3 regions of the Streptomyces sp. NPDC059003 genome follow, and region 2 is predicted to be linked to each of the others. Evidence: riboswitches for the same ligand, from Rfam matches in the RefSeq annotation. Region 2 holds a riboswitch; each other region holds the start of a gene.

The links. Region 2 has a riboswitch for cyclic di-AMP ahead of ACFWZ5_RS19090 (M23 family metallopeptidase). Riboswitches for the same ligand answer to the same signal wherever they lie in the genome.
Region 1: another riboswitch for cyclic di-AMP. It lies ahead of ACFWZ5_RS29415 (transglycosylase family protein); the one in region 2 lies ahead of ACFWZ5_RS19090 (M23 family metallopeptidase).
Region 3: another riboswitch for cyclic di-AMP. It lies ahead of ACFWZ5_RS24765 (NlpC/P60 family protein); the one in region 2 lies ahead of ACFWZ5_RS19090 (M23 family metallopeptidase).

What each region holds. Positions count from the first base shown of each region.
Region 1 is NZ_JBHYJH010000101.1:14-9,549, reverse strand. It holds gene ACFWZ5_RS29440 (NAD(P)/FAD-dependent oxidoreductase) at 175-1,557, opposite strand; gene ACFWZ5_RS29435 (exopolyphosphatase) at 1,955-2,896, opposite strand; gene ACFWZ5_RS29430 (DUF501 domain-containing protein) at 2,893-3,516, opposite strand; gene ACFWZ5_RS29425 (septum formation initiator family protein) at 3,549-4,028, opposite strand; gene eno (phosphopyruvate hydratase) at 4,128-5,414, opposite strand; gene ACFWZ5_RS29415 (transglycosylase family protein) at 5,670-6,422, opposite strand; cyclic di-AMP (ydaO/yuaA leader) riboswitch at 6,427-6,620, opposite strand; gene ACFWZ5_RS29410 (transglycosylase family protein) at 6,825-7,985, opposite strand; gene ACFWZ5_RS29405 (cytochrome P450) at 8,176-9,432, opposite strand.
Region 2 is NZ_JBHYJH010000049.1:27,624-37,159, forward strand. It holds gene ACFWZ5_RS19085 (GntR family transcriptional regulator) at 238-912, opposite strand; gene ACFWZ5_RS19090 (M23 family metallopeptidase) at 1,179-2,012, opposite strand; cyclic di-AMP (ydaO/yuaA leader) riboswitch at 2,025-2,189, opposite strand; gene ACFWZ5_RS19095 (M16 family metallopeptidase) at 2,480-3,847, opposite strand; gene ACFWZ5_RS19100 (M16 family metallopeptidase) at 3,871-5,268, opposite strand; gene ACFWZ5_RS19105 (DNA topoisomerase (ATP-hydrolyzing) subunit A) at 5,756-8,218, shown strand; gene ACFWZ5_RS19110 (CobW family GTP-binding protein) at 8,256-9,422, opposite strand.
Region 3 is NZ_JBHYJH010000075.1:20,014-29,549, reverse strand. It holds gene pcrA (DNA helicase PcrA) at 1-2,143, opposite strand, end outside; cyclic di-AMP (ydaO/yuaA leader) riboswitch at 2,413-2,560, shown strand; gene ACFWZ5_RS24765 (NlpC/P60 family protein) at 2,568-3,824, shown strand; gene ACFWZ5_RS24760 (hypothetical protein) at 3,952-4,305, opposite strand; gene ACFWZ5_RS24755 (NlpC/P60 family protein) at 4,669-5,760, shown strand; gene ACFWZ5_RS24750 (LuxR C-terminal-related transcriptional regulator) at 5,828-6,610, opposite strand; gene ACFWZ5_RS24745 (PspC domain-containing protein) at 6,607-7,893, opposite strand; gene ACFWZ5_RS24740 (PspC domain-containing protein) at 8,062-9,405, shown strand; partial or broken gene ACFWZ5_RS24735 (hypothetical protein) at 9,392-9,536, shown strand, end outside.

The sequences.
Region 1 (9,536 bases), on a different contig from region 2:
GAGGGCAGATTCATTCCCGCCGCGACGGCGAGCGACCACGGACAACGCCCCCGGCGGTGCCGGGCCGCCAGCAGCCCACAAAAAACCCGAAGGGCCCCCGCACCACGGATAGCGGGGACCCTTCGGGTCAGTACTCGGTAACGCAGTAACGCAGTACAGACGATCAGCCGGAGCCTAGGAGGCCTTGGCCTTCTCCGCCTCGACGGGCGCCGCCGCCTTGGGGGCGGGCTTGGCGGCCTCGTAGAACTCCTCACGCGGAGTCTCCATCGCACCGAGGGAGACGACCTCGCGCTTGAGGAACATGCCGAGCGTCCAGTCCGCGAAGACACGGATCTTGCGGTTGAACGTCGGCATCGCCATGCCGTGGTACGCGCGGTGCATGTACCAGGCGAGACGGCCCTTGAGCTTGATCTTCATCTTGCCCATGACGATCATCGCGACGCCCTTGTGCAGGCCGAGACCGGCGACCGCACCCTTGTTGGCGTGGCTGTAGTCCTTCTGCGGGAAGCCCCGCATGCCGGAGATCACGTTGTCGCCGAGGACCTTGGCCTGGCGCAGGGCGTGCTGCGCGTTCGGCGGGCACCAGGCGTTCTCGTTGCCCGCCTTGCGGCCGACGAGGTCCGGGACCTGGGCGTTGTCGCCCGCGGCCCAGATGTAGTCGGTGCCCTGTACCTGGAGGGTCGTCTGGGTGTCGACGTGGCCGCGCGGGCCGAGCGGGAGGCCGAAGCGGGCGAGCGCCGGGTTCGGCTTGACGCCCGCGGTCCACACGATGGTGTTGGAGTCGACCTCGAGGCCGTTCTTCAGCACGACGTGGCCGTCGACGCAGGAGTCCATGGAGGTGGAGAGGTAGACCTCGACCCCGCGGCCCTCCAGGTGCTCCTTGCCGTACTGGCCGAGCTTCGGGCCGACCTCGGGCAGGATCTTGTCGGCGGCGTCGACGAGGATGAAGCGCATGTCCTCGCGCGAGACGCTGTTGTAGTACTTGGCCGCGTCGCGCGCCATGTCCTCGACCTCGCCGATGGTCTCGGCGCCGGCGAAGCCACCGCCGACGAAGACGAAGGTCAGCGCCTTGCGGCGGACCTCCTCGTCGGTCGTGGAGTCGGCCTTGTCGAGCTGCTCGAGCACGTGGTTGCGCAGGCCGATGGCCTCCTCGATGCCCTTCATGCCGATGCCCTGCTCGGCGAGGCCGGGGATCGGGAAGGTGCGGGAGACCGCGCCCATCGCGATGACCAGGTAGTCGAACGGCAGCTCGTACGCCTCGCCGACGAGCGGCGCGATCGTGGCGACCTTGCGGTCCTGGTCGATGGTCGTGACGCGACCGGTCAGCACTTCGGCCTTCGGCAGCACGCGTCGCAGCGGGACGACGACGTGCCGGGGCGAGATGCTGCCGGCGGCGGCTTCGGGGAGGAAGGGCTGGTACGTCATGTACGAGCGCGGGTCGACGACCGTGACGGTCGCCTCGCCGTAGCGCATCTTCTTGAGAATGCGTCGAGCTGCGTACAGGCCTACGTACCCACCGCCTACTACGAGGATCCTGGGACGCTCCGTGGTGCTCATGCCATCGAGTATCCACCCCCTCCCCAGGGGTCGCTCGTGCGCCCCTTCACAAGGTTGCCAGGGGCCTCTGCTACACTTCGCCGCCCACGTGACGGAGGTCATGGCGCCTCAGGGGAACCACTGAGTCACCGGACTCGTTGTCAACCCCTCCTGAACAGCCACTCCGGGCCCCGGGCGGCGGTGAACCAGTCGCCGGTTCACACCCCCGTAACACCATCGAAGCGCTCGGCGGATCCACCCCGCGCCTTCGGAACCACGCTTTCAGGGTCCTAGGTCCTCAGAACCACGCCCAACAGGGCCGTTTTCCTTGTGAAGAACTTCACGAACTTTCCTCCCGGGGGGTCGCCGCCGGGCCCCCGAAGCGCCCCGGCGGCCGCTCACAAGCCGTCCGCCCCGCTCAGGCGACGGACCAGCCGATCCCGTCGAGGATGTCGTGCTCGCTCACGACGACCTCGCGCGCCCCGATCCTGTCCATGATCGCGAGCAGCACGAGGGCGCCCGCCGCGATCACGTCGACCCGGCCCGGGTGCATCACGGGGATCGCCGCGCGCTCGGCGTGCGTCGCGTGCACGAGCCGGTCGACGACCTCGCTGACCTGCTCGTACGGAATGCGCGCGTGGTGGATCGCGGTCCAGTCGTAGGTGTCGAGGCCGAGCGCGATCGCCGCCACCGTGGTGACGGTGCCCGCGAGGCCGACGAGCGTGCGCGCCTCGCGCAGCGGCACCGTCTCCTCTGCGAGGTCCAGGGCGGCCTCGACGTCGGCGCGGATCGCGGCGATCTGCTCGGCGGTGGGCGGGTCGGTGACGACGCCGCCCCGCACCAGATGGCGCTCGGTCATCCGGACGCAGCCCACGTCCACGGAGCGGGCCGCGCGCACGCGGTCGGAGCCGACGACGAACTCGGTGGAGCCGCCGCCGAGGTCCACCACCAGGTACGGCGTCTGGAGGTCGGCGCGCCCCTGGAGTTCCTTGGTGGCGCCCGTGAAGGAGAACTCCGCCTCCTGGTCGCCGCTGATGACCTCCGGCTCGACGCCGAGGATGTCGAGGACGCCGCGGACGAACTCGTCGCGGTTCTCGGCGTCGCGGGACGCGGAGGTCGCCACGAAGCGGACGCGCTCGGCGCCGTGCTCCTTGATGACCTCGGCGTACTGGCGGCAGGCCGCGAAGGTCCGCGCGAGCGCCTCGGGGGCGAGGCGGCCCGTCCGGTCCACGCCCTGCCCGAGCCGGACGATCTCCATGCGGCGGTCCAGGTCGACGAGCTCGCCCGTCTCGGGGTCGGCGTCGGCCACGAGCAGGCGGATCGAGTTCGTGCCGCAGTCGATGGCGGCCACGCGGGTCACTTCGCGCCCTCGCCTTCCGTGCCGCCGTCGGCGTCCTCGTCGGCGCCGGGGCCGAAGAACCCGCCGCCGTTCGCGCCGAGCGCCAGGACGTCCTCCTGGGTGACCGGGTCGGACGTCACGCAGGCGCCCTTGCGCCACCACTCGGGCAGCATCGCGATGGCCTCGTCGCCCAGCGGGTTCACACCCGGGCCCGCGGCCAGCGAGTGCGCGACCAGGACGTGCAGGCACTTCACGCGGTCGGGCATGCCGCCCGCGCTCGGGAAGCCCGCGAGGACCTCGATGGCGTCGCGCCGGGCGATGTAGTCCTCGTGCGCGGCCCGGTAGGCGGCGGCGAGCTCCGGGTCGGTGGCGAGCCGCTCCGTCATCTCCTTCATGACCCCGTTGGCCTCCAGCGTGCCGATCGCGGAGGCGGCGCGCGGGCACGTCAGGTAGTACGTGGTCGGGAACGGCGTGCCGTCCGGGAGCCGGGGCGCGGTCTCGACGACGTCGGGCTGCCCGCACGGACAGCGGTGCGCGATCGCCCGCAGACCGCGCGGGGGCCGCCCGAGCTGCTGCTTGAAGGCCTCGACATCGGCGTCCGTGGGCGCGGTGGGCTCGGTCTGGGGCGGGGGCGTTTCCATGCCTGTCTTTCGGTCCGTTCGGAGCGGGTGGGTCAGTTGTCGTCGGGCCGGTCCGCCTTGTCGACGCCGTCCCAGACGTTCGAGTACCAGGGCCGGTCGGCGCCGCCCTCGTCGGTGCGGTGGCGGTCGGCGGCCTCGGGGTCGATCACCGTGAAGCCGGTCTCGCCGGGCATCACGTAGTGCAGCCGGTCGCGGATGCGCTGCTCCGCGTACGCGTCGTCCTGCCAGCGGGCCTTCTCGTCGCGCAGGCGCTCGACGTTCTCGCGGTGCTCGGCCTGCCTCTGGCGCTGGTCGGCGATCTCGGCGCGCTGCGAGACGTACTGCCGTATCGGATAGGCGAGCGCCACGACGAGCGAGCAGACCACCAGCACGAGCAGCGCCGCGCGGCCGGTGAGCCGGGAGCGGCGGGCCTGGCGCTTGGTCTGGGAGCGGTACACGCGCTCCGCGGTCTGCTCGCCGAGCAGCCGCAGCTTCGTCGCGGTGGAGAACCGGTCGCGGTTCTTCACGGCCATGTCCCGCCTCCCCAGTACGTGCGTACGTCCCCGCACACGGTACGGGACCGAGTACGGGGACGTACGTACGACTGGCTAGGCCTCAGCCGTGGAAGCGGCTCAGCCCTTGAAGCGCGGGAAGGCCGAGCGGCCCGCGTACACCGCGGCGTCGTCGAGGATCTCCTCGATGCGCAGGAGCTGGTTGTACTTGGCGACGCGGTCCGAGCGGGCCGGGGCGCCGGTCTTGATCTGGCCGCAGTTCACCGCGACGGCGAGGTCGGCGATGGTGACGTCCTCGGTCTCGCCGGAGCGGTGGGACATCATGCACTTGAAGCCGTTGCGCTGGGCGAGCTCGACGGCGTCGAGGGTCTCGGTCAGGGAGCCGATCTGGTTGACCTTGACCAGGAGGGCGTTGGCGGAGCCCTCGTCGATGCCGCGCTGGAGGCGCTCCGGGTTGGTGACGAACAGGTCGTCGCCGACGATCTGCACCTTGTCGCCGAGGCGGTCGGTGATGATCTTCCAGCCGGCCCAGTCGTCCTCGAACAGCGGGTCCTCGATGGAGACGAGCGGGTACGCGGAGACGAGCTCCTCGTAGTACTCGGTCATCTCGGCGGCCGAGCGGGACTTGCCCTCGAACTCGTACTTGCCGTCCTTGTAGAACTCGGACGCGGCGACGTCGAGCGCCAGGGCGATCTGCTGGCCGGGGACGTAGCCGGCCTGCTTGATGGCCTCGACGATGAGGTCGAGGGCGGCGCGGTTCGACTCCAGGTTCGGGGCGAAGCCGCCCTCGTCGCCGAGGCCGGTGGACAGGCCCTTGGCCTTCAGGACCTTCTTGAGGGTGTGGTAGACCTCGGCGCCCCAGCGCAGGGCCTCGGAGAAGGACTCCGCGCCGATCGGGGCGATCATGAACTCCTGGATGTCGACGTTGGAGTCCGCGTGGGACCCGCCGTTCAGGATGTTCATCATCGGCACCGGGAGCAGGTGCGCGTTCGGGCCGCCCAGGTAGCGGAACAGCGGCAGGTCGCTGGCCTCGGAGGCGGCGTGGGCCACGGCGAGGGAGACGCCGAGGATGGCGTTGGCGCCGAGGGAGCCCTTGTTGTCGGTGGCGTCCAGGTCGAACATGGCCTGGTCGATGAGGCGCTGCTCGGTGGCGTCGTAGCCGACGAGCTCCGGGCCGATCTGCTCGATCACGGCGAGGACGGCCTTCTCGACGCCCTTGCCGCCGTAGCGGTTGGCGTCTCCGTCACGCAGTTCGATGGCCTCGAAGGCGCCGGTGGAGGCGCCGGACGGGACGGCGGCACGGCCGGTGGACCCGTCGTCGAGGCCGACCTCGACCTCGACCGTGGGATTGCCTCGGGAGTCCAGGATTTCCCGGGCTACGACGACGTCGATGGACGGCACGAGCATCTCCTTCTGGGATGTGACGCGGGGTACGCGGTGGTACTGGGGGCCGCGCTGGCCCCTGCGACACGAGCCTAACCGGCTCCGGGACATCGGCCAGCCGACCGCCCAGCCCCTGGACGGGGCCAGGGGTATCAGTCTGCCTGAAAAGTTTTATTGCGGAACAAAATGCTGCGCAACCAAAAGATACCGCCCCGGTGCGGCGGGGGGTGCGCGCACCGGGGCGGTGGGGCCCGTGGGGACGGGGCGGGTGGGTCAGTCTCAGCTGAGGTGCAGCTGCTGGCCCGGGTAGATGAAGTCGGCGTCGGTGACGATGTCGTCGTTCAGCTGGTACAGCTTCTGCCAGCCGCCCTTGACGTCGTGCTCCTCGGCGATCTTGGAGAGGGTGTCGCCGGACTCGACCTTGTACTCGCCGTCGCCCTTCTTCACGACCTTGCCGGTCGGGGTCTGGACGGTCTTCTTGGTCTCGGTCTGCGGCGCGGCCTGCTGCGGGCGCGGCTGCGGCTTGGCCTGCTGCTGCGGCTGCGTCTGCTGCTGGCTCTGCTGCTGCGGCTGGGCCTGCTGCTGCGGGCGCTGCTGGTGCTGCTGCTGGTTCTGCTGCGGCTGCTGGGTGCTGCCGCCACCGCCGTACGGGGTGCTGGACAGGCCCACGCCACAGCTCGGCCAGGCGCCCTTGCCCTGGCCCGCGAGGACCTTCTGGCCGATGGCGATCTGCTGCGCCTTGGAGGCCTTGTCGGCCGTCGGCGCGTACTGCGTGCCGCCGTACGCGGCCCAGGTGGAGGCGGAGAACTGCAGGCCGCCGTAGTAGCCGTTGCCGGTGTTGATGGACCAGTTGCCGCCGGACTCGCACTGGGCGACGCGGTCCCACTCGGAGGCGGTGGCGGCGTTGGCGGTGCCGGCGGCCATCAGCGGCGCGGCCACGGCGGCGCCGGTGACACCGACGACGGTGGCGGCACGGGTGGCCTTGTCGAGCTTGGTCGGACGGCGGTGCTTGCCCTTGCCGGAACGCAGCATGGAGTGATCCCCTCACCGACGCCTGCGAGGTGAGCTGTCGGGTTCGGGCGGGTGAGTGCCCGGCCGCGCGTCCTAGCGCGCGGCTTCACCCCAAGCCATCTCCGTACGTCGCGCGGGCCGCGTCTCGCACGGCCGCCCAACGTCCGGGCCCGGCACTTACCTTGGGTCCCCCGCTCCTGCCTTCGGCGCTCGAAGCGACGACTGTTCCCGTCCGGCCGTTGGCAGGATTCGGCGTACCGACCGGCGGGGCCCGCTGTGGCGAGCGGTCATGACCGTAGACAGGCAATCGCCGGAATTTCAAAGACGATCAGGGCTTCTGAGACCCATCTCTCACTTGCCTCTCACCGTCTTTAAACCGGACATTCACGGCGAACTCGTCCGCCAACTGTCGGCTCGGCGGGCCTACTTCCCGGCCTTCTCCGCCTTCTCCGCGGCCGCCTTCTCGCTCAGCGCGAGCCGCTGACCGGGGAGGATGAGGTCCGGGTCGGAGCCCACGGTCTTCTTGTTGCCGGCGTAGAGGGAGGACCAGCCGCCGTCAAGGTCGTGGTGGTCGGCGATGGTTGAGAGGTTGTCGCCGGAGCGGACCGTGTACGTGCCGTCGGCGCCCCTCGCGTCACCCGCGTCACGGGACTCCCCGCGCGAGGCGTGCCGGCCGCCGCCCGCGCCCTCGCCGGGCTCCCCGGGGGCCGACTCGTCGGCGCCGGGGCCGCGGTGGCGGCCGGAGGCGCCGTCGGCGGGCCCGGAGCCGTCCGAGGGCTCCGTGGAGCCTTCGGGGGCCGAGGGGTCGGCGGGGTCGGACGGGTCACCGGGGTCCGACTGCTCCGAGGAGTCGCTCTCCCCGGCCGGGTCGCCCTTGCCGCCCTTCTCGCCCTTGCCGCCCTTGTCGGCCTCGTCGCCGTCCGCGGGCTTGCGGTGCTTGCCGGTGCCCTTGCCGTCGCGGTCGTCGGCGCCGGCATCTCCCTTATCGGCACCGGTGTCCTCGGTGCCCTCGGTGTCCGAGTCGTGATTCTTGTCTCGCGCGTCGGCGGAACCGTCGGCGTCCTCGGCGTCGCCCTTGTCCTTGCCCTTGGCGTCGCCCTTGCCCTTGGAGGCGTCCTTGCCGTCCTTACTGTCCTTGCCGTCGTCCGACGGGTCGGCGGGCTTGGTGGGCGCGGCCGGGAGGCCCGGGTCGACGTCGGCCTTCTCGCCGCCCTTGGCGAGGCCCGCGGTGGGGGCGCAGTTCGGCCAGGCGTCGGGGCCCCGGTCGGCGAGGACCTTCTCGCCGATCGCGATCTGCTGGGAGCGGCTCGCCTGGTCCGCGCTCGGCGCGTAGGCGAGGCCGCCGTAGCTCTCCCAGGTGTCCTGCGACAACTGCAGGCCGCCGTAGTACCCGTTGCCCTCGTTCGAGCTCCAGGCGCCGCCGCTCTCGCAGTCCGCGACCCGGTCCCACGTCTGGGCGTCCGCGGCGTGCGCGCCGGTCGCGCCGAGCAGCGGGAGGGCGAGCGCCGAGCCGGTGACGCCCGCCGCGACGACGATCGCCGGGGCCTGGCGGGGACGGCGGTGACGGCCTTGGCCGGAGAGCATGCAGGTGCCTTTCGAGCGACGACAGGACAGCTGCGGCACGTGGTGCCATAAAGGTGCCGAGCCGTCGTGAACGTAGCCGCAGTCGAACGTCAGTCACAAGTCGATGCAGCACAGATCACGTAAAAGTCACAGCTGTGACGACACGTCAGCCGGGCCCCCGGCGCGGGCCCTTCACCCACCGGACTCCACGTCAGCGGCGTACCGGCGTGAACTCCACCGGCAGCGTACGCAGGCCGCGCATGATGAGCCCGCCGCGCCACCTCAACTCGGCCGGATCCACCGCGAGTTGCAGATCGGGCAGGCGGCGCAGCAGGGTCGCGAGCGCGGCCTGGCCCTCCAGGCGGGCCAGCGGCGCGCCCAGGCAGTAGTGGATGCCGTGGCCGTAGCCGAGGTGCTGGTTGTCGCGGCGCGCCAGGTCCAGGAGGTCGGGGTCGGGGAAGCGGTCGGGGTCGCGGTCGGCGGCGGCGAGCACGACGAGTACGGGGTCGCCCGCGGCGATGTCCTGGCCGCCGATACACAGCGGCTCCGTGGCGAACCGCCAGGTGGCCAGCTCGACGGGCCCGTCGTAGCGGAGCAGTTCCTCGATGCCGGTCTCCAACAGGGCCGTCTCGCCCGCGTCGAGGGACTTCTGCAGCGCCTGCCGCTGTTCGGGGTGGGTGAGCAGGGCGTAGGTGCCGTTGCCGATGAGGTTGACGGTGGTCTCGAACCCGGCGAAGAGCAGGATGAAGGCCATCGCCGCGGCCTCGTTCTCGGTGAGGTGCTCGCCGTGGTCGGAGGCGCGGATGAGGCCGGAGATCAGGTCGTCGCCGGGGTCGGTGCGCTTGCGGTGGATGAGGTCGGCGAGATAGCCGCGCATCTTCTTCACGGAGCGGGCGACGCCGCCGCGGGGGCCTCCCCCATGGCGGATCATCATGCCCGCCCAGTCGCGGAAGTCGTCCTGGTCCTCGCGCGGTACGCCGAGCATGTCGCAGATGGCGTAGATCGGCAGCGGGAAGGCGAACTCATGGATGAGGTCGGCCTCCCCCTTCTCCGCGAACCGGTCGATCAGCTGGTCGGTGAGCTCCTGGACGCGGGGGGCGAACTCCGCCACGCGGCGGGGGGTGAACGCCTTGGACACCAGGCGCCTGAGGCGGGTGTGGTCCGGGGGGTCGATGTTGAGCAGATGGGTCATCAGCTCGGCCTTGCGCTCGCCCGGAATGCCGGTCTTGCCCTTGGCGTGGGCGGGTTCGTCGTGGTGGGCCGGGTTCTTGCTGAGGCGTTGGTCGGCGAGGGCCTGGCGGGCGTCGGCGTAGCGGGTGACCAGCCAGGCCTCCACGCCGCTCGGTAGCCGGCGCTTGCTCACGGGGGCGTGGTCGCGGAGCCAGGCGTAGGCCGGGTACGGGTTGGTCGCGAACTCCCAGGTGAAGAGGTCGGGCTCGGGGGGTGCGGCCTTGTGCTGGTCGTGCATGGGGTTGACGGTAGCTGGCCGCGTCCCTCGCGGGGCGCCCCAGACCCGCCCCTTCCCGAACCAGGGGGCCAGCCCCCTAGCACCCCCGAAAAGCAATCGGCGCT
Region 2 (9,536 bases):
GCGGAGCCGCGTGGGCCCCTTCCGGGCGGCCCACGCGGCTCCGTTGCGTTTTCGGGTGTACGTGTTTGCGGGGTGTACGCGTTTGCGGGATGGACGTGTTTGACGAGCCCCGACCCCGGCACAGGAAAGCAGGCCCAATTACCGGCGAGGCGGCGGGACACCCACAAAAAGGGAGTTTGCGCGCGAGCCGCAAGTCGCCGGTCCGAAATTCCCCGCTCTTTGTATACGGCGCCTGCGTTAATTCCGTACGCGCACTTTGTTTACGGCACGTTGCGAACCCCTCACACGCCCGGTGCGCAGCCGCTGCGCGGCCGCCGCGCGCTCGGCGTGCAGGACCGTGAGCGCCCGCGCGCGGTCCGCGTCACCGCGGGCGACGGCGTCGACGACCGCGGCGTGGCCGTTCCAGGTCTCCATGGGCGCGGCCGGGACGTCCGTGACGTACATCCACGCGATCTTGTGGCGCAGCTGGGTGAGCAGGGCGATGAGGCCGGGGCTGGTGGACGCCTGCGCGAGCGTCTCGTGGAACCAGCCGTCGAGCGAGCGCAGGTCCTCGGTGCCGCCGCGCCTCGCGCGCTCCTGGCCGAGCCGTACGAGGCCGCGCAGGACCTTCAGATGGGCCTCCGTGCGGCGCTGCGCGGCGCGTGCGGCGGCCAGCGGCTCCAGGAGCGCCCGGACCTCCAGGAGGTCGGCGGCCTCCTGCTCGGTGGGCTCGGCGACGCACGCGCCCGCGTGCCTGCGCGTGACCACGAAGCCCTCCGCCTCCAGGGTGCGCAGGGCCTCGCGCACGGGGACGCGGGAGACGCCGTAGCGGCGGGCGAGCAGTTCTTCGGTGAGGCGCGTGCCGCGTTCGTAGACACCGGAGACGATGTCGTCCCGGATGGCTGTGCATACCGAGTGCGCGGGAATGCGCATGACGGACCTCCGCGTTAATTCCCTCAATGCCCGCGAAACGCGTCGTGCGACGCGCCTAATGACGTACGTGCGACAACTCCATGGACGATGGCTCCCTGAACTCTATTGCAGGCGGCCGGATTTTCCGACGGTGCGTCGGAATCCATGGATATCTTTTGGCCAAGGGTCTGCGTACGCCGAAAGCCCCGGCTCGGGTGAGCCGGGGCCTTCGCGGAGTGCTGCGGGTCGGACGCGGAGTGCCGCGGGTCAGGCGCTGACGCCGTGGGTCAGACGCTGACGCCGTGGGCGCGCAGGTACGCGACGGGGTCGATGTCCGAGCCGTAGTCGGCGCCGGTGCGGGCCTCGAAGTGGAGGTGCGGTCCGGAGGAGTTGCCGGTGGAGCCGGAGAGGCCGATCTGCTGGCCCGGGGTCACGGTCTGGCCGACGGTGACACTGAGGGACGACATGTGGCCGTACTGCGTGTACGTGCCGTCGTTCATCTTGATCACGACGTTGTTGCCGTAGGCGCCGCCCCAGCCCGCCTCGACGACGGTGCCCGCACCGACGGCGTGGACCGAGGTGCCGGACGCGGCGTGGAAGTCGATGCCGGTGTGGCTGCCGGAGGACCACATGCCGCCGCCCGCCTTGTAGGAGGTGGAGACGTACGAGCCGTCGACCGGCGCCACGTAGGCGTTCAGGCGCTTGCGCTCGGCGTCGCGGGCGGCGCGCTCACGGGCCCGCTCCTTGGCCTCCTTCGCCGCCTTGGCCTCGCGCTCCTTCTTGGCCTTCTCCTTCGCGGCGGCCTCCGCCTTGCGCTTCTGCTCGGCGGCCTTCTGGCGGGCCGCGTCCTCGGCCTTCTGCTGCGCGGCGGCCTCGGCGGCGGCCTGCTTCTGCGCGGCGGCCTGCGCGTCGACCTCGCTGGCGAGGGAGTCGCCGACGGAGATGGCCTGGGTGAGGCCGGTGTTCGTGTGCTCGGCGGAGGTGTCGGCGGCGAGCGCCGGAGCGGCCAGGCCCGAGATGACGCCGGTGGTGGTGAGCGCGGCGACGCCGGCGGCGTTGGCAGTGGTGCGCGAGATGCGGCTCGGGCGGCGGTGCTTGCCGGTCGGGCGGATGAGCGCCATGAAGCGGCTGGTCCTTTCCTTCCTTCTCGCCTACCGGGTTAGCTGACGGGTTCGGAGCAGGAAGGTCTCCTACGGGCTCCTCACCTTGCGGCAAGGGGTCCGATTCACCCCAGGGGACGGATGTGGGTCCCCGGCTCCCCTGGCTCGCGCCGTACGGGGACTCGGCGATGACTGTCCGGTGCCGCGGACGCGGCGTACTGCCTGACGGACAGCCTGGTCGACGCTAAACGGCTCATCTTTCAATCGACAAACGGATCACGCCTTTTGTAGCGCACGCCACAGGGCAGACACCCAACCTCCCTGCCAATTCGGACATATGGCAGCATGCAGGGACCCCGGGGGCTTCCTGAGCCTCCGGGGTCCCTTGTGTTACGTGGCGTTGCTACCGGTTTGTCCGCGCGGCCGCCGACCCTGGCTGGGCCGGGCCGGGCCGCCCCTGGCTGGCCGGGCTGGCCTGGCTGCCGCAATCAGCCGGTGACGACCGTCACTTCGCCGATGCCGAGCGCCTTCACGGGCTCCTCGATCTGCGCCGCGTCCCCCACGAGCACCGTCACCAGGCGGTCGCTCGGGAAGGCGCTGACGACGGCCGCGGTGGCCTCTACGGTGCCGGTCTCGGCCAACTGCCGGTACAGGTGCGCCTGGAAGTCGTCCGGCAGGTGCTGCTCGACCTGGTCGGCGAGCGTGGCGGCGACCGCGGCGGCCGTCTCGTACTTCAGCGGGGCGACGCCCACCAGGTTCTGCACGGCGACGTCGCGCTCGGGGTCCGTGAGGCCCTCCGCGGCGAGGGTGCGGAGCACCTTCCACAGGTCGTCGAGCGCCGGGCCCGTGTTCGGCGTGTCCACGGAGCCGCTGATGGCGAGCATCGCGGACCCGGAGCCGTCCGGGGCGGAGCGCAGCACCTGGCTGAACGCGCGGACGCCGTACGTGTACCCCTTCTCCTCGCGCAGGACGCGGTCCAGGCGCGAGGTGAGGGTGCCGCCCAGGCAGTACGTGCCGAGAACCTGGGCGGGCCACACGCGCGCGTGCCGGTCCGCGCCGACGCGGCCGATGAGCAGCTGCGTCTGGACGGCGCCGGGGCGGTCCACGATGACGACGCGGCCCGTGTCGTCGGCGGTCACCGGGGGCACCGGGCGGGGCTCGGCAGTGCCGCCCGTCCAGGCGCCGAGGGTGTCGGCGAGGACGGCGTCCAGGTCGGTGCCGGTGAGGTCGCCGACCACGACCGCGGTGGCCGCGGCGGGGCGCACGTGCTTCTCGTAGAACGCGCGTACGGCCGCGGAGTCGATGGCGGCGACCGTCTCCTCCGTGCCCTGGCGGGGCCGCGACATGCGGGCCGACGCCGGGAAGAGCTGCTTGGCGAGCTCCTTGGCGGCACGGCGGGCGGGGTTGGCGGTCTCGTGCGGGATCTCGTCCAGGCGGTTGGCCACGAGGCGCTCGATCTCGCTGTCGGCGAAGGCGGGCGCGCGCAGGGCGTCGGCGAGCAGGCCGAGCGCCTTCGGCAGCCGGGAGACGGGCACTTCGAGGGAGACGCGGACGCCCGGGTGGTCCGCGTGCGCGTCGAGCGTGGCGCCGCAGCGGTCCAGCTCGGCGGCGAACTCCTCCGCGGAGTGCTTGTCGGTGCCTTCGGAGAACGCCCTCGCCATGATGGTGGCGACGCCGTCGAGGCCCTGCGGCTCGGCGTCCAGGGGCGCGTCCAGGTGGATCTCGACGGCTACCAGCTGCTGACCGGGGCGGTGGCAGCGCAGCACCGTCAGGCCGTTGTCCAGGGCGCCGCGCTCGGGGGCCGGGAAGGCCCAGGGCTTGGCGGCGCCCGCCTGGGGCTGCGGGTGGAACTGCATCGTCACAGACGTCTCAGCCGCGGTCACTTCGCCGCCTCCTCTTCCTGGTCGGTCTCGTCGGCGGCGGTGCCGGGGATGGCGTCCTGGGGGGCCGCGTCTTCAGGGGCGTCGTCCTCGGCCGCGACGGGCTCGTACACGAGCACCGCGCGGTTGTCCGGGCGCAGGCGCGCCTTGGCGACTTCCTGGACCTCCGCAGCGGTGACGTCGAGGACGCGCTGGACGGCGGTCAGGGCGAGCTGGGGGTCGCCGAACAGAACGGCGAACCGGCACAGTTCGTCGGCGCGGCCCGCGACCGTGCCGAGGCGGTCCAGCCACTCGCGCTCCAACTGTGCCTGGGCCCGCTCCATTTCCTCGGGGGTCGGGCCCTCCTCGGCGAACCGGGCGAGCTCCTCGTCGACGGCGGCCTCGATGACGGGGACCTCGACGTCACCGGAGGTCTTCACGTCGAGCCAGCCGAGCGAGGGCGCCCCGGCGAGCCGGAGCAGGCCGAAGCCCGCGGTCACCGCCGTGCGGTCACGGCGCACCAGGCGGTTGTAGAGCCGGGAGGACTCGCCGCTGCCGAGCACCGTGAGCGCCAGGTCGGCGGCGTCGCACGCGCGCGTGCCGTCCTCGGGGAGGCGGTAGGCGGCCATCAGGGCACGGGCCGGGACGTCCTCCTCCACGACCTCGCGCAGCTCCTCGCCGATGCGCTCGGGCAGCGCGCCGTCCCGCGGGGGCTGCTTGCCGTCGTGCGACGGGATGGAGCCGAAGTACTTCTCGATCCAGGCGCGCGTCTGCTCCGGGTCGATGTCGCCCACTACGGAGAGGACCGCGTTGTTGGGCGCGTAGTACGTGCGGAAGAAGTTCCGGGCGTCCTCGAGGGTGGCGGCGTCCAGGTCGGCCATGGAGCCGATGGGCGTGTGGTGGTAGGGGTGGCCCTCCGGGTACGACAGGGCGGTGAGCTTCTCGAACGCCGTGCCGTACGGAACGTTGTCGTAGCGCTGGCGGCGCTCGTTCTTCACCACGTCCCGCTGGTTCTCCATGGACTCCTCGTCGAGTGCCGACAGGAGGGAGCCCATGCGGTCGGCCTCCAGCCAGAGGGCGAGCTCCAGCTGGTGCGCGGGCATCGTCTCGAAGTAGTTGGTGCGCTCGAAGCTGGTCGTGCCGTTCAGCGAGCCGCCCGCTCCCTGCACCAGCTCGAAGTGGCCGTTGCCGTGCACCTGCTGCGAGCCCTGGAACATCAGGTGCTCGAAGAGGTGGGCCAGGCCGGTGCGGCCCTGGACTTCGTGGCGCGAACCCACGTCGTACCAGAGGCAGACCGCGGCGACCGGGGTCAGGTGGTCCTCGGAGAGCACCACGCGCAGGCCGTTGGCCAGCCGGTGCTCGGTCGCTGTCAGGCCGCCGGAGCCGGCTTCGGCTGTGGCCGTGTGACCCATGGGCATGTACGTCCCTTCGATTCGATCGCGAAATCCTCGATATGTGCTGCCAGTCCTGCCACTGTAAGCAAGCGTGCTGACACCTGGCGAAGTTCCCGCTCCGCCCTCGGCGTAGTCGGCGTTCGCCGTCGGCGTGATCGCGTGCCGATCGGGGGGTGATCGTCGTTGGGTACGGGTTCGGCGAGGTGGGGAACGGGTTCGGCGAGGTGGGGCGCGCGGGTGCCGGGGCGGGGCGCTGGGGTGCCGGGGCGGGACGCGAGGTCGCCGAGGGTCATCCGCGGGTGCGGTGGGTGATCGCGATCCCTGTACTCCCCTTGCTCCGGGAGGCCGCCCCGGAGACCGCTCCTCAGACCGCTCCGGAGCGTGCTCCGGGGCGGCCGACCGCCTGGTTGCGGCGCGTCCGGGCCCGGGTCGTGGTCGGCGTTGTCAGTGGGACAGTCCACAATGGTCGGCGTCAGATCCCGCACTTGTTGGTGAAGGAGCCGCAGCAGCGATGGCCCGCCGCAGCACGAAGACCCCGCGACCCGACGACGGCGCTGCCTTCGAGGAGAAGATCCTCGACATCGACGTCGTGGACGAAATGCAGGGCTCCTTCCTCGAGTACGCCTACTCGGTCATCTACTCCCGCGCCCTGCCCGACGCCCGCGACGGCATGAAGCCGGTGCAGCGCCGCATCGTCTACCAGATGAACGAGATGGGCCTGCGCCCCGAGCGCGGGTACGTCAAGTGCGCCCGCGTCGTCGGCGAGGTCATGGGCAAGCTGCACCCCCACGGCGACGCGTCGATCTACGACGCCCTGGTCCGCATGGCGCAGCCCTTCTCCATGCGCCTGCCCATGGTCGACGGCCACGGCAACTTCGGCTCGCTGGGCAACGACGACCCGCCCGCGGCCATGCGGTACACGGAATGCCGCATGGCGGACGCCACCTCCCTGATGACGGAGTCGATCGACGAGGACACGGTCGACTTCACGCCGAACTACGACGGCCAGGAGATGGAGCCGGTCGCCCTCCCGGCGGCGTATCCGAACCTCCTGGTGAACGGCTCGTCGGGCATCGCGGTCGGCATGGCGACGAACATGCCGCCGCACAACCTGGGCGAGGTCATCGCGGCCGCCCGCCACCTGATCAAGCACCCGGGCGCCGACCTCGAGACGCTCATGAAGTTCGTCCCGGGGCCCGACCTGCCCACGGGCGGCAGGATCGTCGGCCTGTCCGGCATCAAGGACGCGTACGAATCGGGCCGGGGCACCTTCAGGACCCGCGCGACGGTCTCCGTGGAGAACGTGACGGCCCGCCGCAAGGGCCTCGTCGTCACCGAACTGCCCTTCACGGTCGGCCCCGAGAAGGTGATCGCCAAGATCAAGGACCTGGTCGGTTCGAAGAAGCTCCAGGGCATCGCCGACGTCAAGGACCTCACCGGCCGCGAGCACGGCCTGCGCCTGGTCATCGAGATCAAGAACGGCTTCGTCCCGGAGGCCGTCCTGGAGCAGCTGTACAAACTGACGCCGATGGAGGAGTCCTTCGGCATCAACAACGTGGCGCTGGTCGACGGCCAGCCCCTCACGCTCGGCCTCAAGGAGCTCCTTGAGGTCTATCTCGACCACCGCTTCGACGTGGTGCGCCGCCGCAGCGAGTTCCGCCGCGGCAAGAAGCGCGACCGGCTGCACCTGGTGGAGGGCCTGCTCGTCGCGCTCCTGGACATCGACGAGGTCATCCGCCTCATCCGCTCCAGCGAGAACAGCGCCCAGGCCAAGCAGCGCCTGATGGAGCGCTTCTCCCTGAGCGAGGTCCAGACGCAGTACATCCTGGACACGCCGCTGCGCCGCCTCACCAAGTACGACCGCATCGAGCTGGAGTCCGAGCGCGACAAGCTGAACGCGGAGATCGAGGAGCTCACGCGGATCCTGGAGTCGGACGCGGAGCTGCGCAAGCTGGTCTCGTCCGAGCTGGCCGCCGTGGCCAAGAAGTTCGCCACGGAGCGGCGCACGGTGCTCCTGGAGTCCGCGGGCGCCCCGGCCTCCGCGGTGCCCCTCCAGGTGGCGGACGACCCGTGCCGGGTGCTCCTGTCGTCGACGGGCCTCATGGCGCGTACGTCCAACGGCGAGCCCTTCCCGGAGGGCGACGGCAAGCGCGTCAAGCACGACGTCATCGTCTCGGCGGTGCCGTCGACGGCGCGCGGCGAGGTGGGCGCGGTGACGTCCGAGGGGCGGCTCCTGCGGGTCTCCGTGGTCGACCTGCCGCAGCTCCCGGACTCGGCGTCCGCACCCAACCTCTCCGGAGGCGCCCCGGTCGCGGAGCTGCTCTCCCTGGAGGCGGACGAGAAGCTGATCTGCCTGACGACCCTCGACGAGTCCTCGCCCGGCCTTGCGCTCGGCACCGAGCAGGGCGTCGTCAAGCGCGTGGTCCCGGACTATCCGGCCAACAAGGAGGAGCTGGAGGTCATCACGCTCAAGGACGGCGACCGCATCGTCGGCGCGGTCGAGCTCCGCACGGGCGACGAGGACCTGGTCTTCATCACGGACGACGCGCAGCTGCTGCGCTACCAGGCGGCGCAGGTCCGTCCGCAGGGCCGCCCGGCGGGCGGCATGGCGGGCATCAAGCTCGCGGAGGGCGCGAAGGTCATCTCCTTCACCGCTGTCGACCCGGCGGCGGACGCCGTGGTGTTCACGGTCGCGGGCTCGCGGGGCACGCTCGACGACTCGGTGCAGACGACCGCCAAGGTCACACCGTTCGACCAGTACCCGCGCAAGGGGCGCGCCACGGGCGGCGTGCGCTGCCAGCGGCTGCTCAAGGGGGAGGACTGCCTGAGCTTCGGCTGGGCGGGCCCGACGCCCCCGCGGGCGGCCCAGCGCAGCGGCCTGCCGGCCGAGCTCCCGGAGCCCGACCCGCGCCGTGACGGCTCCGGCGTTTCGCTGGCGAAGCCGGTGGCGGCGGTGGCGGGGCCGGCGGCGTAGTCGGGCGGGCCCCCGGCACCGGTTACCGGTGCCGGTTTCAGGCGGGGCCCTCGACCTCCATCAGGGCCCCGTCTGCCGACACAGACTCATACTCCGGCGCTTGCTCCGGCTCTTGCTCCTGTACGTAGCGCAGAACGCCCCACATGCCGAACTCATCGGCGTGCGGGGCGTCTTCGTCGCCCTCGCGGCACAGACTCAGCTGCTCGTGCAGCGCCGGTACGTCGATGCCGGAACCGATGAGAACGAGCTGGGTGAGCCGCTTCTCGCCGGGCTCCCACGGCTCGGGGTAGAAGCGCAGGAACCGCCCGACGGAGTGCACGGCGTACCGGTTGCGGGCGTCGGCGGCGCCGAAGTCCACGTATCCCTTGATCCGGTAGAGCCCTTCGGGCCTGCTGTCGAGGAAGGCCATCAGGTGCCGGGGGTTCATGGGCGCTTCGGAGGTGAAGGCGAGGCTTTCGTACCCGGAGTGCAGATGGGCGTGCCCGGAGTCGCCGTGGTGCCCGGGGTCACCGCAGCGGCAGTCGCCGTCGTCGTCCGTGCCCCGGCCGGCTTCGCCGTGGTCGTGCAGGTCGTCGAAGGACAGCTGCCCGACGCGCTCCTCCACGGGCTTGCGGTCGAGCAGGAGCTCCACGTCGACGCGTCCGTACGAGGCGGGGACCACGGCGGCCCGGTCGGTGTGGCGGCGCACCTCGTCGAGGATCCGGTCGCGCTCCGCCTCGCCGACGCGGTCCGCCTTGTTGACGACGACCAGGTCGGCGATGCCCAGGTGCCGGTCGACCTCGGGGTGCCGCTGCCGGGTCGCGTCGAACTCGGCGGCGTCCACGACCTCCACCAGGCCGCCGTACACAATGTGCGGGTTCTCGCTGGCGAGCACCATCCGCATGAGCTCCTGCGGCTCGGCGAGCCCGCTCGCCTCGATGACGATGACGTCGATACGGGCGGACGGCCGTGCGAGCCGCTCCAGGTACTCGTCGAGCTCGCTGGCGTCCACGGCGCAGCACAGGCAACCGTTGCCGAGCGAGACGGTGGAGTCGCCGAGCTGCCCGGCGACGGCCATGGCATCGATCTCGATGGACCCGAAGTCATTGACGATCGCACCGATGCGGCTGCCTCCGCTGCGGTGCAGCAGATGGTTCAGGAGTGTCGTCTTGCCGGAACCCAGGTAGCCCGTGAGGACGACAACCGGGATCTGTTGCTCACGCACGTGCGGCCCTTCGTAATCAACTCACGTCAAGGTGGATCAAGTCCCTCAGGGCACGTACATGTCGCGGGCGACGACGATGTACGGCGATTGAAGGCTGTTCCAGGATATGTGCGC
Region 3 (9,536 bases), on a different contig from region 2:
TCAGGTACAGCCGCTCCCGCGCGCGGGTGATGCCGACGTACGCCAGGCGGCGCTCCTCCTCCAGCTCCTTGGTCTGGCCGAGGGCGCGCATGTGCGGGAACACGCCGTCCTCCATGCCCGTGAGGAAGACGACGGGGAACTCCAGGCCCTTGGCGGTGTGCAGCGTCATGAGCGTGATGACGCCGGAGCCGTCGTCTTCCTCGTCGGGGATCTGGTCGGAGTCGGCGACGAGGGCGACCCGCTCCAGGAAGTCGGAGAGGGACCCGGTCGCAGCGGCGCCCTCCGCGGCCTCCGCACCCTCCACGGTCTCCGCGGTCTCCGTCCCTTCGGCGGCACCGTCCGCGCCCGCGGCGGCGCCGCTGTCCTGCTCGAACTCCAGGGCCACGGCGGCGAGCTCCTGGAGGTTCTCGATGCGGGTCTCGTCCTGCGGGTCCGTGGAGGACTGCAACTCGGCCAGGTACCCGGTCCGTTCGAGGACGGCCTCCAGGACGACCGCCGGGCCCGCGCCCGACTCGACGACCGTGCGCAGCTCCTCCATGAGCGTGTTGAAGCGCTTCACGGCGTTCGCCGAGCGGGCCGCCATGCCGTACGCCTCGTCGACGCGGCGCAGCGCCTGCGGGAAGGAGATCTTCTCGCGCAGCGCGAGCGCGTCGATCATCGCTTCGGCGCGGTCGCCGATGCCCCGCTTCGGCACGTTCAGGATGCGGCGCAGCGGGACCGCGTCCTCCGGGTTGGCGAGGACCCGCAGGTAGGCGAGGACGTCGCGGACCTCCTTGCGCTCGTAGAAGCGGACGCCACCGACGACCTTGTAGGGCAGGCCGACGCGGATGAAGATCTCTTCGAAGACACGGGACTGCGCGTTCGTCCGGTAGAAGATCGCCACGTCGCCGGCCTTGGCGTCGCCCGCGTCCGTGAGGCGGTCGATCTCGTCGGCGACGAACTGCGCCTCGTCGTGCTCGGTGTCCGCGACGTACCCGGTGATGCGGGCGCCCGCGCCCGCGTTCGTCCACAGGTTCTTCGGGCGGCGGCTCTCGTTGCGCTCGATGACCGCGTTGGCGGCGGTCAGGATCGTCTGGGTGGAGCGGTAGTTCTGCTCCAGGAGGATCGTGGTCGCGTCCGTGTAGTCCTCCTCGAACTGGAGGATGTTGCGGATGGTGGCGCCGCGGAAGGCGTAGATCGACTGGTCGGCGTCACCGACGACGCACAGCTCGGCCGGGTCGTCGCCCTCGCCTCCGGAGGGGCCGACCAGCTCGCGCACCAGGGCGTACTGGGCGTGGTTCGTGTCCTGGTACTCGTCGACCATCACGTGGCGGAAGCGGCGGCGGTAGTGCTCGGCGACGTCCGGGAAGGCGCGCAGGAGGTGGACCGTCGTCATGATCAGGTCGTCGAAGTCGAGGGCGTTGGCCTCGCGCAGGCGCGACTGGTACATCGCGTACGCCTGGGCGAGGGTCTTCTCGAAGCCGTCGGCGGCCTGGGCGGCGAAGTCCTCCTCGTCGATCAGCTCGTTCTTCAGGTTCGAGATCTTGGCGCTGAAGGACTTCGGCGGGAACTTCTTCGGGTCCAGGTCGAGGTCACGGCAGACCAGGGCCATCAGGCGCTTGGAGTCCGCGGCGTCGTAGATCGAGAACGAGGACGTGAAGCCCAGCTTCTTGTACTCGCGGCGCAGGATGCGCACGCACGCGCTGTGGAACGTCGACACCCACATCGCGCCCGCGCGCGGGCCGACGAGCTGCTCGACGCGCTCCTTCATCTCGCCCGCGGCCTTGTTCGTGAACGTGATCGCGAGGATCTGGCCGGGGTGCGCGCCGCGCTCGGCGAGGAGGTACGCGATGCGGTGGGTCAGGACGCGGGTCTTGCCGGATCCCGCGCCCGCGACGATGAGCAGCGGGGAGCCCGCGTGCACGACGGCCGCGCGCTGGTTCTCGTTCAGCCCGTCCAGGAGGGTCGCCGGGTCGATCGCGGGGCGGGGGGCGCCGTCCCGGTAGTACGCGTCCGCGGGCGGGGGCGCGTCGAACTTCCCGCCGAACAAGTCGTCCGGAATGGGCTCCGGAGCGCTGTCCTCGGGCGGCGGCGGGGGCTCCTCCTCATGTGCCTGCGAGGGCTTGAGGTCCGCCAGGAAGCTGTCGTCAAAGAGGCTGCTCATCGCCTCCCGAGTCTAGGCGGACCCACTGACAACCCGCCCCGGGTTCCGGCCATCCACGCTCCGCCCCGTCGCCGTCACGCAGCGCGACAGCACGTCAGGGCCGCGCCAAGGGCTTCGTAAAGTCACGAAAATGTATCGGGCATATCGAACATCAACCTTCCCCGGCACCACACGAGTTGGCTAGCGTGCTCCGCGGGCCGCACGTCCCCCACCGGCGATCCCCGCCGGTCACGCGTGGCCTCCGCCGAGTCCGACGCGTTGTCCGACCTCCACGTCGTCCGACGCTCCCGGAGCCGGGGACCCACCATGATCCTGGGGTGAATCGGTCCCGTACGCCGTACGGGACGGTAGGGCAGCCTTCCGAACCACCCGCCCGAACCCGACAGCTAACCCGGTAGGCGGTCCACGGAAGGAGTCGCCGACCTTGGCGTCGCACCGCAAACCGCGCAGTCGCTCAGCGCTCATACGCACGACCCCCGCCCTCGGCATCACGACGGCCGCCCTGACCTCGGTGGCCCTGCTCTCACAGAGCGCGAACGCCGCGCCGTCCGCCCCCTCCGAGCCCGGGAAGCCGACCCTCGAAGAGGTCCAGAAGAAGGTCGACGACCTCTACCACCAGGCGGGCGTGGCCACGCAGAAGTACAACTCGGCCAAGGAGCGCACCGACAAGCAGCGCAAGAAGGTCGACCGCCTCCTGGACGACGTGGCCGAGCGCACGGACAAGCTGAACGACGCCCGCCAGGAGCTCGGCTCCTTCGCGGCCGCGCAGTACCGCACCGGCGCCGTCTCCGAGACGGCCGCGATGATGCTCGCCGACGACCCGAAGGGGTTCTTCGACCAGAACCACCTCGCGGACCGGCTCACGAGCCGCCAGAAGAAGGCCGTCGACGACTACCAGACGCAGCAGGTCGCGGCGACCCAGCAGCGCGCGAAGGCCGCGAAGAGCCTGAAGACGCTCGGTGACTCGCGCGACGACCTGAAGGCGAGCAAGCAGACCGTCCAGACCAAGCTGAGCGAGGCCCGCGGCCTGCTGTCGAAGCTGACCGCCGAGGAGAAGGCGCGGCTCGCGGCGATCGAGAAGCGGAAGGAAGAGGCCGCCCGGCGCAAGGCCGCCGAGCTGGCGCGCAAGCAGGCGGAGGCGGAGCGCAAGCGGAAGGCCGAGGAGGCCGAGCAGCGCGAGCGGGAACGGGAGCGGGAACAGGGCCGGGATCAGGACCAGGACCAGGGCTCCGGTGGGGGTACGGGTACGGGGTCCGGCTCGGACAGCGGCTCCGGGTCCGGGTCGGGATCCGGCTCGGGCTCGGGCTCGGGCAGCACGGACGGCAGCTACGCCGCCAAGGCCGAGAAGGTGATCTCCTTCGCCGAGCGGCAGATCGGCAAGCCCTACGTGTGGGGCGCCACCGGGCCCGACTCCTACGACTGCTCCGGGCTCACGCAGGCCGCGTGGAAGACCGCCGGGATCTCGCTGCCGCGGACGACCTGGGACCAGGTGAAGACCGGCACGAAGGTGTCGACGTCGAACGCCAAGCGGGGCGACCTGGTCTTCTTCTACGACGACATCAGCCACGTCGGGATCTACATCGGCAACGGCAAGATGATCCACGCCCCGAAGCCGGGCGCGAACGTCCGCGTCGAGTCGATCTACTACATGCCGATCCACAGCGTGGTGCGGCCCGCATAACCACCCTCTACGTAGAGGGGGCCGTACACGCCCTCCCTCCACACGCCCCTCTACGTAGAGGGGCGATAGACGTGTGGGCCCGCACCCCGGTCCGGGTGCGGGCCCACGTACGTCAGGTGGCCGGGGCCTACGTCCACAGGACGGCGATGAAGATGTTCGCCGTCGTCAGCGCGCCGACCGCGCCGAACATCGCCTTGTCCACCTTCTCCTCGTCGCGCTTCACGTACACGAGCGCGAGGATCACGATCAGCAGGGCCAGCTTCACGCCGATCTTGACGTTGTTGACCGTGTTGTCGTCGGCCTGGTTGAGGCCCACCAGGGCCACGCCGGTGACCAGCATGGTCAGCGCGCCGTGCAGCATCGCGGGGCTGAAGCGGGCCGTGCCCTCACCCATCGCCTTCATCTGGGTGAGGAAGCCGCCCAGGAGCGAGGCGATGCCGATGATGTGCAGGCCGACGAAGAGATGGATGAGTACGTCCATGGGGCGGAGCCTAGCGGGGCCCCTATCACCTCCCTCCGGGCAGGGCTGCCGCCAACGCCACATCGGTCACAGGAGCGGGTGAAGCGGGCACCGGGTGGCCATCGGCCCGATCGCTCGCGTTCACCCGTCGACCCGCGCCTTCCACTTCCGCGCATCGCGCCACGGCCCGGCGAGGAAGAGGTTTAGCGTCCTCCACCAGGTGACCGGCTCCCCACCGCCGCCCGGACCACGGACGGCAGCCGGCCGCCCCCGCCGAGAAGTCCGGCGGCGTTCCGCTCCCCCTGTGCGGCGCGCCGCCGGACACGTACCGGACCGCCGGCCCCCCACCGGCATCGGGCCACCGTGGAAGGACGTGGAGCCTCCGTGGCAGAGCACCGCAAGCCCAAACAGCGCTCGCTCAGCGGCCATACCGCCCGTACCGCCGCCACCCTCGCCCTCGCGTCGGCCGCCACGGCGACCGCCTTCGAAGGCACCGGGCACGCCGAGCCGCGGCTCACCCCCAGCGAGGTGAAGGCCAAGGTCGACGAGCTCTACCGCGAGGCGGAGGTCGCCACCGAGAAGTACAACGGCGCCAAGGAGAAGGCCGACGAGGCCGAGCGGTCCCTCGGCGACCTGCGCGACGAGGCCGCCCGCAGGACGGAGCGGCTCAACTCCGCGCGCCAGGGCCTGGGTTCCCTGGCCACCGCCCAGTACCGCACGGGCGCCATCGACCCGTCGCTCCAGGTGGCGCTCTCCTCCGATCCCGACGAGTTCCTGGACCGGGCGAGCCGCGCCGACCGCGCGGGCCACCGGCAGGCGGCCACCGTCAACGACGTACGCAAGCAGCTCCGCGAGCTCGACCAGCTGCACTCCGAGGCGGACGACACGCTCGCCGACCTCAAGGCCCGCCAGGCGGCCCTGAAGAAGCACAAGAAGACCGTGACCGGCAAGCTCGGCGACGCCAAGCGGCTGCTCGACCGGCTGACCGCCGACCAGCGGGCCCGCCTCGCCGCCGACGAGGGGGGCGAGCGGGCGGGCGACCCCAACAGGGCCTCGCGCGTCGGCGACCGCGACACGGCGGAGCGTAGCGGCGCGAACGGAGGCGGGGGTGCCGTGGGCGCCCCCGACTCGCGGGCCTCGGCGGCGGTCTCGTACGCCTACAAGGCGCTCGGCAGCCCCTATGTGTGGGGCGCCACCGGGCCGAACGCCTTCGACTGCTCAGGCCTCATCCAGGCCGCCTACCGCTCGGCGGGCGTGTCCCTCCCCCGCACGACCTACGCCCAGATCGGCGCGGGCAAGCGCGTGTCACGCGCCGAACTCGCTCCGGGAGACCTGGTGTTCTTCTACTCCGGCATCAGCCACGTCGGCCTCTACGTCGGCAACGGCCGGATGATCCACGCCCCCAACCCCAGCGCGCCGGTCCGCCTGGCCCCCATCGACCAGATGCCGTTCGCGGGGGCCACGCGGGTGGTGTGACGCCGGGGCGGTGGGGTGCCGTCGGAACGTCGGGGTGCCGTCGGAACGTCGGGGCGCCGTCGTGGCGTCAGACCAGCCTGCGGGCCGTCGCCCACCGCGTCAGCTCGTGCCGGTTCGACAGCTGGAGCTTCCGCAGGACCGCCGACACATGCGACTCGACCGTCTTCACGGAGATGTAGAGCTGCTTGGCGATCTCCTTGTACGCGTAGCCGCGGGCGATGAGGCGCAGGACCTCGCGCTCGCGCTGCGTGAGGCGGTCCAGGTCCTCGTCGACCGGCGCCGCGTCCGTCGACGCGAAGGCGTCCAGGACGAAACCGGCGAGGCGCGGCGAGAACACCGCGTCGCCCTCCTGGACGCGGAAGATCGAGTCGACCAGGTCGGTGCCGGTGATGGTCTTGGTGACATAGCCGCGGGCGCCGCCCCGGATGACGCCGATGACGTCCTCCGCGGCGTCGGAGACGGACAGCGCGAGGAACCGCACCGGGTCCTCCGCGTCCGCCATCAGGGACGCGCAGCGGCGCAGCACCTCGACGCCACCGCCGCCCGGCAGGTGCACGTCGAGGAGCACGACCTCGGGGCGCGCCGCCGTGATCACCGAGACCGCCTGGTCGACGTCGGCGGCCTCGCCGACGACCTCGACACCCGTGCGCTCGGTCTGGCCGATCTCCGCCTGCACGCCCGTGCGGAACATCCGGTGGTCGTCCACCAGGACGACCCGCACGTGCCGCCCGGCGCCGGTCCCCGCGTCCGCGCTCGCCCCGGCGGCCTCCCCGGTCCCGGCGGCCGGGTCCACGGGCCCGGTCGTCCCGGCCGGCTCCGCGGGCCCGCCCGCTTCGGTCGCGTCGCTCATGTCGCCGCCGTCCTCTCCATCTCCAGCTCGACTTCCGTGCCGCCGCCCGGCACCGCGCGCAGCCGCGCCGTGCCGCCGTTCCGCTGCATGCGGCCGATGATCGATTCTCGTACGCCCATGCGGTCGTCCGGCACGGAATCCAGGTCGAATCCCGGGCCGCGGTCCCGGACGGACACGAAGACCGTCTCCCCCTCGACTTCGGCGAAGACCTGCACCGCGCCGCCCTCGCCACCGTACTTGGCGGCGTTCACCATCGCTTCCCGCGCGGCCTGCATCTGTGCCGTCAGGCGGTCGTCGAGCGGGCAGTCGCCGACGACGACCACCTCGATCGGGACGCCGTGCTTGTCCTCGACCTCCGCGGCGCTGCGCCGGACCGCCTCGGCGAGCGTGTCCGGCTCCTCCGCCTCGTCCTTGCCGGTGCCCTCCGGTTTGTACAGCCAGGCGCGCAGGTCGCGCTCCTGGGCGCGGGCGAGGCGGCGCACCTCGCCCGGGCTCTCCGCGTTGCGCTGGATCAGGGTCAGGGTGTGCAGCACCGAGTCGTGGACGTGGGCGGCGACCTCCGCGCGCTCCTGGGCGCGGATGCGCATCAGACGCTCCTCGGAGAGGTCCTGCGTCATCCGCACGAGATAGGGGCCCGCGAGCAGCGCGATGCCGACGAGCACGGCGAGCGCCGCCTGCAGCGCGGCGCCGAGGTCGGAGGCGGAGCCGCGCAGCACGAAGATGCCGGAGACACCGACGCCGACGAGGAGGACACCGGCGCCGGACCGGGCGATCGTCAGGGTGCGCCGCTTGCGGCCGACCTCCATCCAGCGGGCCCGCCGCGCGTTGTCCGCCTGGCGCCAGACGAGGGCGACACCGGCGGCGACGAGCAGCGTCGGCCACAGATACGCCTTCGTGGGGCCGCCGAGGTCGACGCTGCCGACGAAGACCATGGCGACGACGAGCATGGCGAGCAGCGCGAAGATCTGGCCCTTGTCCGGCTTGCGGGCGACGAGTCTTCGGCGGCCGTCCGGCGCCGTCTCCGTCGTCACCACCGCGGGTCTGCCGTCCCCGACGCCGCCGACGCCGAGCGGCACGAAGAACCAGAACGCCGCGTACAGCAGCGCGCCGAGGCCGTTCGCCGTGAACAGGCCGATGAAGATGAGCCGCACCCAGATCACGGGCAGCCCGAGGTGCCCGGCGAGGCCGCGCGCGACTCCGCCGAGCATGCGGCCCTCACCGCTGCGGTAGAGCTTTCGCAGCGGCCGCTCTTCTTCGGTGGTGACAGCTGCGGCTTCCGGCATGTCCACGATGGTCACACGCGGGCGGCGGCGCGGGCATCAGGGTGCATCCCCGAGACTCCCCTGATCTCTGCCGCGGCTGTGCCGGTCCGGCCGGTCAGGGGCGATATCAGGGATCGGCCAGGGTTGTCCCGACTGCCGCGGCCGGGCCGCGGCCGTCACCATGGAGGCATGACAGATCAGCAGCCCGCGCCGGGCCCGCAGGCCCCGTCGCGCGATCCTCTGTCCGCCGCGGCCGACGAGCCGGGCGGGCCGGAGGCCGTGCGCGAGCGCAAGTTCCGCCGCGACCGCAGGCACCGCAAGCTGGGCGGCGTGTGCGCGGGGCTCGGGCGGCACTGCGACATGGACCCGGTGATCTTCCGCATCGGCCTCGTCGTCCTCGCGATAACGAGCGGCCTGGGCCTGGTCTTCTACGGCTTCGCGTGGCTCCTCATTCCGTACGAGAACGAGGAGGAGAACGAGGCGCGCAGGCTGCTGACGGCCCGCGTCGACGGCCACGCGCTGACGGCGGTCCTCTTCGCGCTCGTGGGCTGCGGGGTCTTCCTGACGCTGTTGAGCAACGGCGGGGCGCTGACGTTCGCGGCCGTCCTCGGCCTGCTCCTCGCGGGCGCGGGGTACTGGTCGCGGCAGCGCGGCGCCCCCGACCCGGACCCGGCGGCCGCGCAGGCCGTGGCGGATGCCCCGCCGGAGACCAAGGCCCCGCCTGTCACGGGCGCCCCGTCCTGGTGGCGCGACCCCCTTGTGCGGGACGGCGTGCAGGAGAAGATCCCGCAGTACTTCTGGGGGCCGGACCCGGTCGCGATGGAGTACGACCCGGCCGCGGCGCACGCCACGGCTGCGGAGCGTGCTGCCGCGGCCGAGGCCGCGCGGCGCGGGCCGCGGGGTCCGCGCTGGATCGGCGGCTGGGTGTTCCTCGCCGCCGTCCTCGCGGCGGGCCTCGGCACCACCCTGACCTGGGCGGACCACCCGCTCGGCAGCAGCCTGCAGATCGGTTTCGCCTGTGCGCTCGCCGTGCTCGGCGTCGGCATCGCGATCAGCTCGTTCCTCGGGCGCACGGGTGCGGGATCCCTCGTCCTCGCGGTGATCACCGCCGCCCTCGTCGCGTCCTCGGCGGCCCTGCCGAAGAACATCACGACGGACTGGATACGTACGGACTGGCGCCCGGCCACGGCATCGCAGGTCCGCCCGGCGTACGAGCTGGGCACCGGCGTGGGCACCCTGGACCTGAGCGGGATCGACCTCCGCAAGGACCAGACGCTGACCACACGGGCCGAGGTGGGCGCGGGCCGTCTGAAGGTGATCGTGCCGAAGGACGCCAGGGTCGAGCTCGAGGTGGAGGTGGGGGTCGGGGACATCCAGTTGCCGAGCGACGACCGGCGGGACGTGGACATCGCCCCGGGCAAGGAGCGCAAGGCGACTCTCGACCCGCCCGCGGGAAGCAAGGGCGGCGGCACGGTCGACCTGCGGCTAGAGGTGGGCGTCGGACAGGCGGAGGTGGCACGTGCTGCGTCATGAGTTCCAGCCGGGCAGGCTGGTGGCGGGTTTCTTCCTGACAGCGGCGGGGCTCGTGTACGCGGGCGACGCGGGCGGCCTGTGGGACACGCCCTGGTTCGTGATCATCCCGATCGTGACGGGAGGTCTGTGCC